2 regions of the Pseudarthrobacter oxydans genome follow, and region 1 is predicted to be linked to the other one. Evidence: riboswitches for the same ligand, from Rfam matches in the RefSeq annotation. Region 1 holds a riboswitch; the other holds the start of a gene.

Region 1 (5,480 bases):
CTCCACGCCCCAGCGCGGCAGGATTTCGTTCAGGATCACAAAGCACGAGCCGAAGAGTGAGCGGGCGGCAACCACCCGGTCCCCGGCCGCCAGCAGCGCACCCAGGGCGGTGAAAACCGCGGACATGCCGGACGCCGTCGCGAAGCACGCCTCGGTCCCCTCAAGCAGGCGGAGCCGTTCCTGGAACGTGGCCACGGACGGGTTGCCGTAGCGCGAGTAGACAAAGCGTTCGTCCTCGCCCGTAAAGGCCCGCTCAGCAGCAGCGGCGGATTCGTACACGAAACCGGAGTTCAGGAAGACAGCCTCGCTGGTCTCCTGGAAGTTGGTGCGGTCCAGCCCGCCGCGGACGGCCTGGGTGTCGGGGCTCCAGCCGGCGGCGTCTTCGTTGAAGGTCACTTAGTTCTTTCCCAGGTTGGTCGGCAGGCCGCGGTTCTTCCAGCCGTTGACGGTACGTTCTCCATAACGGTCCGGTTCACCCTCAAAGCCCTCCAGGACGTTGTAGGAGGTGAAGCCGGCCTGCGTGGCGGCGATAGCGGCCGCGATGGAACGCTGGCCGGAACGGCACAGGAACACCAGTTCGGTTGACTTGTCCTCGGGCGCCTGTTGGCTAAGGTCGGTGATGAAGTCGGGGTTGGGGATTCCGCCCGGGAAGGTCCACTGGATGAACAGCGGATCGTTCTCGGTGGCCTTGGTGTCGGGAATGCCGATGTGGGCCCATTCGCCCTCCGTGCGCACATCCACCAGGATGGCGCCCTGCTCAAGTTTTTCCCAGGCCTCCTGCGGGGTCAGGTCTCCGGCGTAGCTCATGCGTGGCCCTCGCCGCCGAAGTCAAGGTCATCGCCGGAGGACTCGAGGTCGTCAACGGCATCTGCCACGGCAGCGTCCGCGGAAGCGATGGCTGCCGGCAGGACTACCGCCTGCGCCACGATCACACTGCTGCCGTTGAAGGTTGCCGCCGGGCTGCCATGGAGGACATAGCCTTCCGCCAGCGCGGCGGAGATCCGCTCGCAAAAGGCGCGGTCATCCGGCCCGCTGATGAGGCGGTACGACAGTTTCTCTTCAGGGGCAGGTGCGTCAGACACGACGATCTCCTTCTCTCACGCTTGCAGCTCGAATGGGTCGATATGCCGAGTGTTCACCTGAGGCACCCCGCCGCGAAAGGAGGGTTGCCGACCGGCCAGTCAGGGCTTGGCGCCGGTACTCATTACTCCCCAAAAACGTAACACTTGCCGCCCGCGGCCGCACCGCCGTCGTCGTCATGTTGCGTAACTGAAGTAGGCCGGGCGCCGCAGTGGAGCCCAGTGCCGTCCGGCACCTTCACCTAAAGTACGACGGCGGCTCCTCCTTGGGTGTCCGGGGGTGGGACCCGCGGGAGCGGCAGGATCAATTGATGCAGTAGCAGGGAGCGCGCCTAAGCGCGCTTAAAGAGGAACGGCGTGGACCCTGTGCCCCCAGGCACGTGGTCCACGCCGTATTCGTTTTGATGCCGTTGCTTAGACGAGGCCCGGGTAGCTTGCCAGGATGTAGTCGGCAGCGGCGGGGCCTTTCATGCGCAGCCCCTTGCGGCCGTGCCTGATGCGGCAATTCATGGCTATCCAGAAATTGGACTCCAGGCCGGGCTTCTGCTGGTTGATGAAGCACCAGCTGGTGTACAGGCCGTAAAGGCGGTCACGGTCGAGGGTGGCGTCCGAGGCCTGGTCAATGTAGGTGGCTTCTTTTAGAAAGAGATCGAACTGCGAATGCGCCATGACGGCTTCCCTTCGCTAAGTGCGGTGGTGCCGCCGTTCGGCTACAGCAGCGAACCTCAATGCCGTGCACGGGGCATGGAGTGTTGATGAAGCCCGCGGAAATCAAGAACTAGTTGAAACCGGGGGCTACTAGTTGAAACCAGGGGCTACAGGGCGGTGTCACTGCCGCATCTACAATGTAGACTTTACTCGTAGACAACGGATTCGGCAAGCGAATGGATTACCTATCCGGGTAAAGGGCTTGCCGCCTTCCAGGACGGAAATCATGGCTTCCCCGAAAGTCCAGTCCCCCACCGGGCCGGCCCAAAAGCAAAAGCTGAGCAGGGAGCTGGTGCTGACCAAGGCGCTCGAAGTTGTTGACGCGGAAGGCTTGGAGGCGCTGACCATGCGCCGCCTTGGCCAGGAACTGGGCCGGGATCCGATGAGCCTCTACCGCTATGCGGAGAACCGCGCCGCGCTGCTGGACGGCGTCACCGAACTGGTGCTTAACGAACTCACCATCCACCCCGACGATCCCGATTGGAAAGCCCAGCTGCGCCGCATCGCACACGACCTTCGGAGCCTTGCGCTCCAGCACCCCAATGTGGTGCCGCTGCTCGTGACCAGGCCGCTCTCCACCCCGCTGGGGCTGCGGCCGCTGGGCACGCTGCGTCCCCTCGAGCAGATCCTGTCCCTGCTGATTGGGGCAGGGTTCAGCCCGTCGGACGCCCTCCACGTCTACCGCGCCTACTACGGCTTCCTCTACGGCCACATCCTGAACGAGCTGCAGGAATTCGTTGTGGACCCGGAGGAAAACGAAGTGCTGCTGCGGCTGGGACTGCACCGGTTGCCTGCCAAGGAGTTCCCGCGGCTGCGTGCGCTGGCCCCCGCCCTGGCGGACTACGAAGGATCCGCGGAACTTGACCAGGGGCTAAGCATCCTGCTCTCCGGCCTTGAAGCCCAACTGTCCCTTCAGGACGCAGAGCCAACCGGCTAGCCTGGCCGGACAGGCATTCCGGCCGGGTTATTCGAAAGAGGCCCGCCGCTTGTCCTGCTGCCGCGTGGCCCAGACGTCCGGCCGGTTCACCTTGAAACGGCGGCCGGTCAAAGCACGGGCTGTCAGCCGGATGTAGTTTGCCTTTTCTCCCGGCTGCCATGGCTCCAGCCCCAGGCTGTCCACGGCGTCCTTGTCCGCCTGGTCCTCGATGATCGCCGTATCGCCGCGCAGCACCACGCTCCAGGCCTCTTCGGTATGGGGATCGTAGCCGTCGATCTCCAGGGCGGCAGGCCTCTCTGTCAGGGCACTCCACAGCTTGGTGACGCCGGCCGTACGGAACGCGATGCTGCGGCGGTGCACCACGTAGTTGATTGGAAAGATCTCGGGGTGGCCGTCAACCACCAGTGCAAGGCGGCCGACAGTGTCATTGGCCAGGAGTTCCCAGCATTCGTCAAAGGTCAGGTTGTCATTCGGCTGCGTCTGCGAGTCCATGAACCAAACCTTACGGCCACTGCCCCCGCCGAACCTAGAGCGCAAAGGCCGGAATCACAGGACCGTTTACTGGATGCCCGCGAACAACTCGTTCAGTTCGGCGGTCAGCTCCTTCTGGACGGAGGGCGTGCCGATTTCCTTGCCGTCGATCCGGTTGACCGGCGCCAGCAAACGGACGCTGGAGATCAGCCACACCGCGTCGGCATCCAGCAGGTCCTGCGGCTCAAGCGGGCCGTAGCCCAGTTCCCAGCCCGCAGCCTTCGCCGCGGTGAACAGCGCGCCCTGCGACGTGCCCGGCAGGATGCCGCTGTCCAGCTGGGGCGTGATGAGGCGCTTGACGGAAGTGCCGTCGTCGGACGTTCCTGCGTGGGCCAGCAGCACGGTGGAGGTGGGCCCTTCCAGTACCCGGCCGTCGGAGGAGATGAAGATGACGTCGTCCGCGCCCTGTTTATGGGCATGGCGCAAAGCGGCCATGTTGACGGCGTAGGACAGCGTCTTCGCGCCGAGCAGCAGCCAGGGGGCGCGCTCGGCGGCGTCGCTGTCGTAGCCCCGGTCAAGGAGGATGACGTCGATTCCCGTCTCCCGCTGGCGGCGCGCCAACGCCCCCGTGGGGGACACCTGGACCCAGGCGGTGGGCGCGGCGGCTCCCTCCACACCGCGGGTCACCACCAGTTTGACCACGAGTTCGTCCTCGGCGGCGGAGGCAGGCGGATACTCGGACCGGTACTCGCTCAGTGCAGTCCCGATGGCCCTGCGCCACTCGTCCTCCGGCGGGATAACCAGGTCAAGGGCGTCCGCGGAGCGGGCCAGGCGGTCCAGGTGGGCCTGGACCTTCCGCACGTTGCCGCCTACCGCCAGCATGGTTTCGAAGATCCCGTCCCCGCGGGTGGCGCCCTGGTCCGTGACCAGGAGCTGGGGCTTGGAGGCATCGGCGAGCCGGCCGTCCGGGAACGCGGGGTCGAGGAAAACGAGAACCACGGAAGCTGGAGAGGTCATGGCTCCAGCTTAGTGCGGCGCCGCACGGATAAGCTGGGCAGAGTGCCCTGGCTGGAAACGGTCCGCCGGGAGCCCATCCTCCGGGGGTTTATTTCGTGTTGTGGCCATTCTCGCTTGCCGGCACCGCGCCAATGTGGGTGGTGGTGCTGCTGGGCGTCGCCGACCTCCTGATCAGGGTGCTGGCTGTGGGCATCATTCCGGGCAACAGGCGTCCCACCACGGCGATGGCGTGGCTGCTGGGCATTTTCTTTGTGCCGTTCGTGGGCATCCTGCTGTTCCTGCTGTTCGGCAACTTCAAGCTGTCCAGCCGCCGGCGGGCGCAGCAGCAGCGGGTCAACGACCGGGTGCGGGCCGGGATCTCTTCGCTTTCCGACGTCGAAAGCGACTACCCCGGACCGGAGTGGGTGAAGTCCGCCGCGGAACTGAACCGTCGGCTCGGGTCCCTGCCCATGGTGGACGGCAACTCCGTTGACCTGATTCCCGGCTATCCGGACTCGATCCTGCAGATGACGGAGGCCGTGCGCAAGGCGAAAGAGTTTATCAACGCCGAGTTCTACATCATGAGCACGGACCACATCACCGACGACCTCCTCACCGCGCTGGAGGAGGCAGCCGAGCGCGGCGTCGAAGTCCGCGTGCTGTTCGACCACATCGGGACCCTGCGGGTCCAGGGCTACCGGAAGCTCCTGAAGCGGCTCCGCGCGGGCAAGATCCAGTGGAAGCGCATGCTTCCGCTCCTGCCCATCCATGGCCAGTGGCGCAGGCCTGACCTGCGGAATCACCGCAAAATCATGGTGATCGACGGCGAGGTTGCCTTCACCGGCTCGCAGAACCTGATCGAGCCCTCCTACAACAACCCCCGGCACCGCAAGGCGGGCCGCGAATGGGTGGAGCTCATGGCGCGCCTGCACGGGCCCATTGTGACCACATTGAATGTCGTCTTTGCCACCGACTGGCTCAGCGAAACCGACGAATCCCTGGAGCACCAGCTGCAGCTCCCGTCCAACCCGCACCCCGGGAACGTGACGGCACAGGTGGTGCCGAGCGGCCCGGGGTTCATCACCGAGAACAACCTGCGGCTTTTCAACACGCTCATCTACTCCGCCCAGCACCGGATATCGATCTGCAGCCCGTACTTCGTCCCGGATGATTCCCTGCTCTACGCCATCACCACCGCTGCCCAGCGCGGTGTGGACGTGGAGCTGTTCGTCTCCGAGAAGGGCGACCAGTTCCTGGTCCACCACGCCCAGCGGTCCTATTACGAGGCC
Region 2 (5,480 bases), 1.3 Mb from region 1:
GTCTCCGGCGAGCCGGACACCTTGGCACGGCTGGTGAAAATCCAGGACCGCAAGACGCTCCTGCGGCGCAGCGCCGATGACACTGATCCCGTGGAACGCGCCGTGGTGGCCAATGCGGACCAACTGGTCATTGTGGTGGCCGCTGCCAACCCCGAGCCACGGACTGGCTTCATCGACCGCGCCCTGGTGGCCGCCTACGACGCCGGTATCGAGCCGATCCTGCTGGTCACCAAGGCGGACATCAAGGATCCTGCGGAGCTGCTGGCCAACTACACCCACCTGGACTTCCCCGTGATCATCAGCCGGACGGCGGATGCGCAGGCCTCGGGCGTGGATGCCCGCTCCGACGACGGGCTCTCCGCCCGCCTGGACAGGGCCGCCGTCGCGGAGCTCCGGACCCACCTCGGCGGGAAAGTGACCGTGATGCTGGGGCATTCCGGCGTGGGCAAGTCAACCATGGTGAATGCGCTGACCGGGGCCGAACGGGCCACCGGAGGGGTGAACGCGGTGACCGGCCGGGGCAGGCACACGTCGTCGTCCGCCCTCGCCCTGCGCCTCGCTGACGCGCCGTCCGGCAGCTGGATCATCGACACCCCCGGCATCCGCTCCTTCGGCCTGGCCCACGTGGACCCGGACCGGATCCTGCGCTCCTTCCCGGACCTCTCTCCCGGCACGGATGACTGCGAGCGCGGCTGCAAGCACACAGCCACCGCCGTGGACTGTGGGCTGGACGCGTGGGTAGCGGGAGGCCATGCCGGACCCACCGGTTCAGCAAGGCTGGCCTCCCTGCGGCGGCTCCTGGGGACGGACCCCCGAATGGAAGCCCAGGAGGCCAAGGAGCTGGGCAGCGTTAACTGACGGGGCCCGGTTCCCGGCAGAACGGCGCGCAGACGGTAGTTTGGAACCATGATCCAACCCGCTTCGAGCTACAACGATGACCTGCGCCTGGCCCACGTCCTGGCCGACTCAGTGGACGACCAGACAATGAGCCGCTTCAAGGCGCTGGACCTCCACATCGAGACCAAGCCGGACCTGACGCCCGTCACCGATGCCGACAAGGCGGCCGAGGAGGCCATCCGCGGCCAGCTCTCCCGTTCCCGTCCGCGCGATGCCGTACTCGGCGAGGAGTTTGGCAGCACCGGCCATGGTGCGCGGCGGTGGATCATCGATCCCATCGACGGCACCAAGAATTTCGTCCGCGGCGTTCCGGTGTGGGCCACCCTGATCGCCCTCGTGGACGAAGGCGAGCCGGTGGTGGGCGTGGTGAGCGCCCCTGCACTGGGCAAGCGCTGGTGGGCGGCCAAGGGCATGGGCGCCTATATGGGACGTTCCCTGGCAGCCGCAACCCGCCTCCGCGTGTCCAACGTGTCCAAACTGTCCGACGCTTCCCTGTCATATTCGAGCCTTGGCGGCTGGAAGGAGCGCGGTAACCTCAACGAATTCCTGGGCCTCACGGAGGACGTGTGGCGTACCAGGGCATTCGGGGACTTCTGGTCGTACTGCATGGTGGCGGAAGGCTCGGTGGATATCGCCTGCGAGCCCGAGCTCAACCTCTACGACATGGCCGCCCTGGTGCCCATCGTGGTTGAAGCGGGCGGCCGGTTCACATCGCTGGAAGGTGAGGACGGCCCGTTCGGCGGCAACGCACTGGCCACGAATTCCATCCTTCACTCGGAGGTGCTGCGCCGGTTGAACCCGGACCTGGACGACCTCCTCTGACCCTCCTCTTCCGAATAATCAACGGCGGGCACCTCCGAAAGGAGGCGCCCGCCGTCGTTATCTTCGGCAAAAGCGGACCTTTTCAACTGCGCGTAACAAAGGCCTTAACATTCCAGCCGGCTTTTAGCCTGCGCGGGCTATGTCCTACGCTCTTAACCAGGTCACGAGTGCCAGCGCTAAACCCCGGTTTGCTGGCCGGCAACCCTCCATTCGCGGTGGGGTGCCCCGGGTGACGACCAGGCCGGTCCGGAACGGATGCGGCAAGCGCGGATTCCCCCAGCGGAGTCCTGTTTCAAAGTGAGGTCTCTGTGACAACAGCCACCGTCTCCCCCAACGCCGCAATCCAGCCTGACGCCGCAGCACAACCCGGACAGGACGCCCTCTTCGACCAGCGCCACGCCGCAGCCGGCCGTCCCCTGGCGGCAGTCACGGGCGCCGAAATCCAGGCTCCCCTGATCCATGGCGGGCACGTCCGGTACGCGAACCTGGACTATGGCGCGTCCGCGCCGGCGCTTTCCGTGGTGTCCGCCTACCTCAACGAAATCCTGCCGTTCTACGCGAGCGTGCACCGCGGAGCCGGCTACGCCTCCCAGATCAGCACCTCGGTCTACGAGAATGCCCGTGCCATCGTCCGGGAGTTCGTGGGCGGCCGCCCGGACGATTCCGTGATCTTCACCCGGAACACCACCGACTCCCTCAACCTGCTGGCCGGCTGCCTGCCCGTCACGAACGGCCGGGCTGACGGCGACGTCCTGTACCTCGACATTGAGCACCACGCCAACCTGCTGCCATGGCAGGGTGTCCCCCACCGCAGCATCGTGGCGGACGACACCATCGCAGGAACCATTGAGGCCGTGCGTGCCGAACTGCAGCACGGCGGGGTAAGCCTGCTCGCCGTCACCGGCGCGTCGAACGTCACGGGCGAGATCCTTCCCGTTCGCGCCCTCGCCGCACTCGCCCACGAGCACGGCGCACGGATCGTGGTGGACGCGGCCCAGCTGGCGCCGCACCGCCGCATCGACATCACCGCTGACGACGTCGACTACATTGCCTTCTCGGGGCACAAGCTTTACGCGCCTTTTGGCGCCGGTGTGCTGGTGGGCCGGCCGGACTGGCTCGACGCCGGAACACCGCACCTTGCCGGCGGCGGCGCCGTCAAGGAGGCAAGGCTCGACGGCGTCAGCTGGGCAACGGGCCCGGCCCGCCATGAGGGCGGATCACCGAACGTGCTGGGAGCGGCCACCCTGGCCCGCGCAACGCAGGTCATCGCGGAACTGGACCAGGACCGCTGGCATGCCCATGAATCGGCCATCCGCTCCTACCTGGTGGAGGGCCTGCAGGGAATCGACGGCGTGACCGTCCACCAGATCTTTCAGGACACCAACCCGGATACGGACACCATCGGCGTGGTCAACTTCTCGGTCGAAGGCTACGACGCCGGACTGGTGGCGGCGTACCTGTCGGCAGAGCATGGCGTGGGCCTGCGTGACGGCCGCTTCTGCGCCCACCCGCTGCTGAAGCGGCTGGGGCTGCCGTCCGGATCCCTCCGTGCCAGCTTCGGCGTGGGATCCCGGCTTGACGATGCCGAGCGTCTGCTGGCAGGCATCCGGGACCTGCGGACCAAGGGGCTCGGCTGGGACTACGTGGTGGACGCGGGCCGCTGGGTTCCCGCCAACGACAACCGCACCTACCCCCACTGGGCGCCCAACACCCCGGGAACGGCCGGCGCCGCCCCCTGCATCGACGACTGACCTGCGACTCGACCGGCGGCGTGCGCTCAGCCACGCCCGGGCGGGTACGGTAAATTCGGAAGGTAGCAACGAGACCCGACGAAGGAGGCCACGCGTGGCACGGGGTGGCCCCAGGCTGGATCACAGCCGGCGGCGGGAGCTGGGCCAGAGCTTCCAGGATGGCGGCAAACACTACCAGCAGGTGCGGCCCGGGTATCCCGCTGAGACAGCACAGTGGCTGGTACCTCCGGGCGCCCGGGACGCGCTCGACGTTGGTGCCGGCACGGGCAAGTTCACTGAACTGCTGCTGGGGCTGGTGCCGTCCGTCACGGCGGTGGACCCCTCAGCCGACATGCTCGGACAGCTGGCGGAACATTATCCCGGCGCCGCGGCTGTCCTGGGCACCGCGGAGGCCACCGGCCTGCCTGACTCAGCGTTCGACGTCGTCACCGTGGCGCAGGCCTGGCACTGGTGCGATGCGCTGAGGGCAAGCACGGAACTGGCCCGCGTCCTCCGCCCCGGGGGAACGCTTGGCCTGGTGTGGAACCAGCTGGACACGTCCGTCCCCTGGGTCCACCGGCTCTCGAGGATCATGCATGCCGGGGACGTCTACAAACCCGGTTTCCGGCCGCTGGTGGGGCCTGAGTTCGAGGGCTTGGAGGACCACCTGACGCACTGGCAGGACTCCGTCACCACCACCGACCTGATGGAGCTGACAAAGTCGCGCAGCTACTACCTCCGTGCGGGTGAGGCCACCCGGGCGAAGGTACTGGCGAACCTCGACTGGTACCTGCATGAGCACCTCGGACATGCGCCGGACGAAGACCTGGAGTTGCCATACCTCACCCTGGCCTGGCGGGCGGTGAGGGCATGAGTGCCCGCCACCGCCGGCCCCGCCGGTCCCCGCATGGCGGCGGCGAGCCGGTAGGCTTGATCCCGTGAAGACCAGCGCGCCCTCCTCCTCCATCGAGGACTACGTCAAGGTCATCTACTCTTTCACCGAATGGCAGGACAAGCCCATCACGTCCTCCCAGCTGGCGCAGCGCCTTGGCGTGGCCAATTCCTCCGTATCGGAAATGGTCCGCAAGCTGAAGGACCAGGGCCTGGTGGACCACAAACCGTACAGTGCCATCAGGCTCACGGACGCCGGTCTCCGGCTTGCCCTTTCCATGGTGCGGCGCCACCGGCTGATCGAGACGTACCTCGTCCAGCAGCTGGGGTACAGCTGGGACGAGGTGCACGACGAAGCCGAACTGCTGGAGCATGCCGTCTCGGACACCTTCATAGAACGGATGGCAGCCAAGCTGGGCAACCCGCAGCGGGATCCGCACGGCGATCCGATCCCCACCGCCGATGGCAAAGTGTTCATGCCCCGCGCGCACCTCATGGGTGAACTTGATGAGGGCCATACCGGCCGGATTACCCGGATCAGCGACGACAACCCGGAACTGCTCCGCTACCTCGCCGCCGAGGAGATAGACCTCGACGCCGAAGTTGAGGTGGTGGGCCGCCGGCCCTTCGGCGGCGCCCTGGTGGTGCGGATCAGCAATTCGGGCCGCGAACGGAACTACGACCTCGCTGACGAGGTTACGTCGGCGCTGTGGGTGCACAGCGACCACCCCCACCCCGGCTGCCTCCTCGGGGACGCTGACTTGCCCAGGGTGTGAGCCGGCTGAAGACTTCCGGCGTAGGGCTGCGCGCCTGGCTTGCGGTGGCGGCCGGCGCCCTGATCGGCACCGAGCTGCGGTACGGCCTGGCTGTTGCGTTTCCTGAACTGCCCGGCGCCTTTCCTTGGACCACCCTGGGCATCAACGTGGCCGGCAGCTTTGTCCTGGCCGCCCTGACCACCATGTGGATGGCCCGGCCGCAGACTGCCTTCTGGCTGCGGGCCGGGCTGGGGCCTGGCCTGCTGGGCTCCTTCACAACATTCTCGGCCGTGGTCTTTTCCGTGGACCAACTGGCCCGGGCCGGGCAGCATGGTGTGTGGTTCGCCTACCTCGCACTGTCGCTGCTCCTTGGACTTGCGGCCGC

The links. Region 1 has a riboswitch for S-adenosylmethionine ahead of SMD14_RS18860 (DUF1737 domain-containing protein). Riboswitches for the same ligand answer to the same signal wherever they lie in the genome.
Region 2: another riboswitch for S-adenosylmethionine. It lies ahead of SMD14_RS12870 (aminotransferase class V-fold PLP-dependent enzyme); the one in region 1 lies ahead of SMD14_RS18860 (DUF1737 domain-containing protein).

The regions. Positions count from the first base shown of each region.
Region 1 is NZ_CP139438.1:4,125,754-4,131,233, reverse strand. Features, by position in the region: gene SMD14_RS18870 (O-succinylhomoserine sulfhydrylase) at 1-396, opposite strand, end outside; gene SMD14_RS18865 (rhodanese-like domain-containing protein) at 397-807, opposite strand; gene SMD14_RS18860 (DUF1737 domain-containing protein) at 804-1,082, opposite strand; SAM riboswitch class IV at 1,095-1,209, opposite strand; gene SMD14_RS18855 (hypothetical protein) at 1,494-1,748, opposite strand; gene SMD14_RS18850 (TetR/AcrR family transcriptional regulator C-terminal domain-containing protein) at 2,014-2,724, shown strand; gene SMD14_RS18845 (pyridoxamine 5'-phosphate oxidase family protein) at 2,752-3,216, opposite strand; gene SMD14_RS18840 (aminodeoxychorismate lyase) at 3,283-4,212, opposite strand; gene cls (cardiolipin synthase) at 4,344-5,480, shown strand, end outside.
Region 2 is NZ_CP139438.1:2,848,983-2,854,462, forward strand. Features, by position in the region: gene SMD14_RS12860 (ribosome small subunit-dependent GTPase A) at 1-858, shown strand, start outside; gene hisN (histidinol-phosphatase) at 907-1,719, shown strand; SAM riboswitch class IV at 1,879-1,992, shown strand; gene SMD14_RS12870 (aminotransferase class V-fold PLP-dependent enzyme) at 2,028-3,470, shown strand; gene SMD14_RS12875 (class I SAM-dependent methyltransferase) at 3,565-4,323, shown strand; gene SMD14_RS12880 (metal-dependent transcriptional regulator) at 4,388-5,116, shown strand; gene SMD14_RS12885 (CrcB family protein) at 5,113-5,480, shown strand, end outside.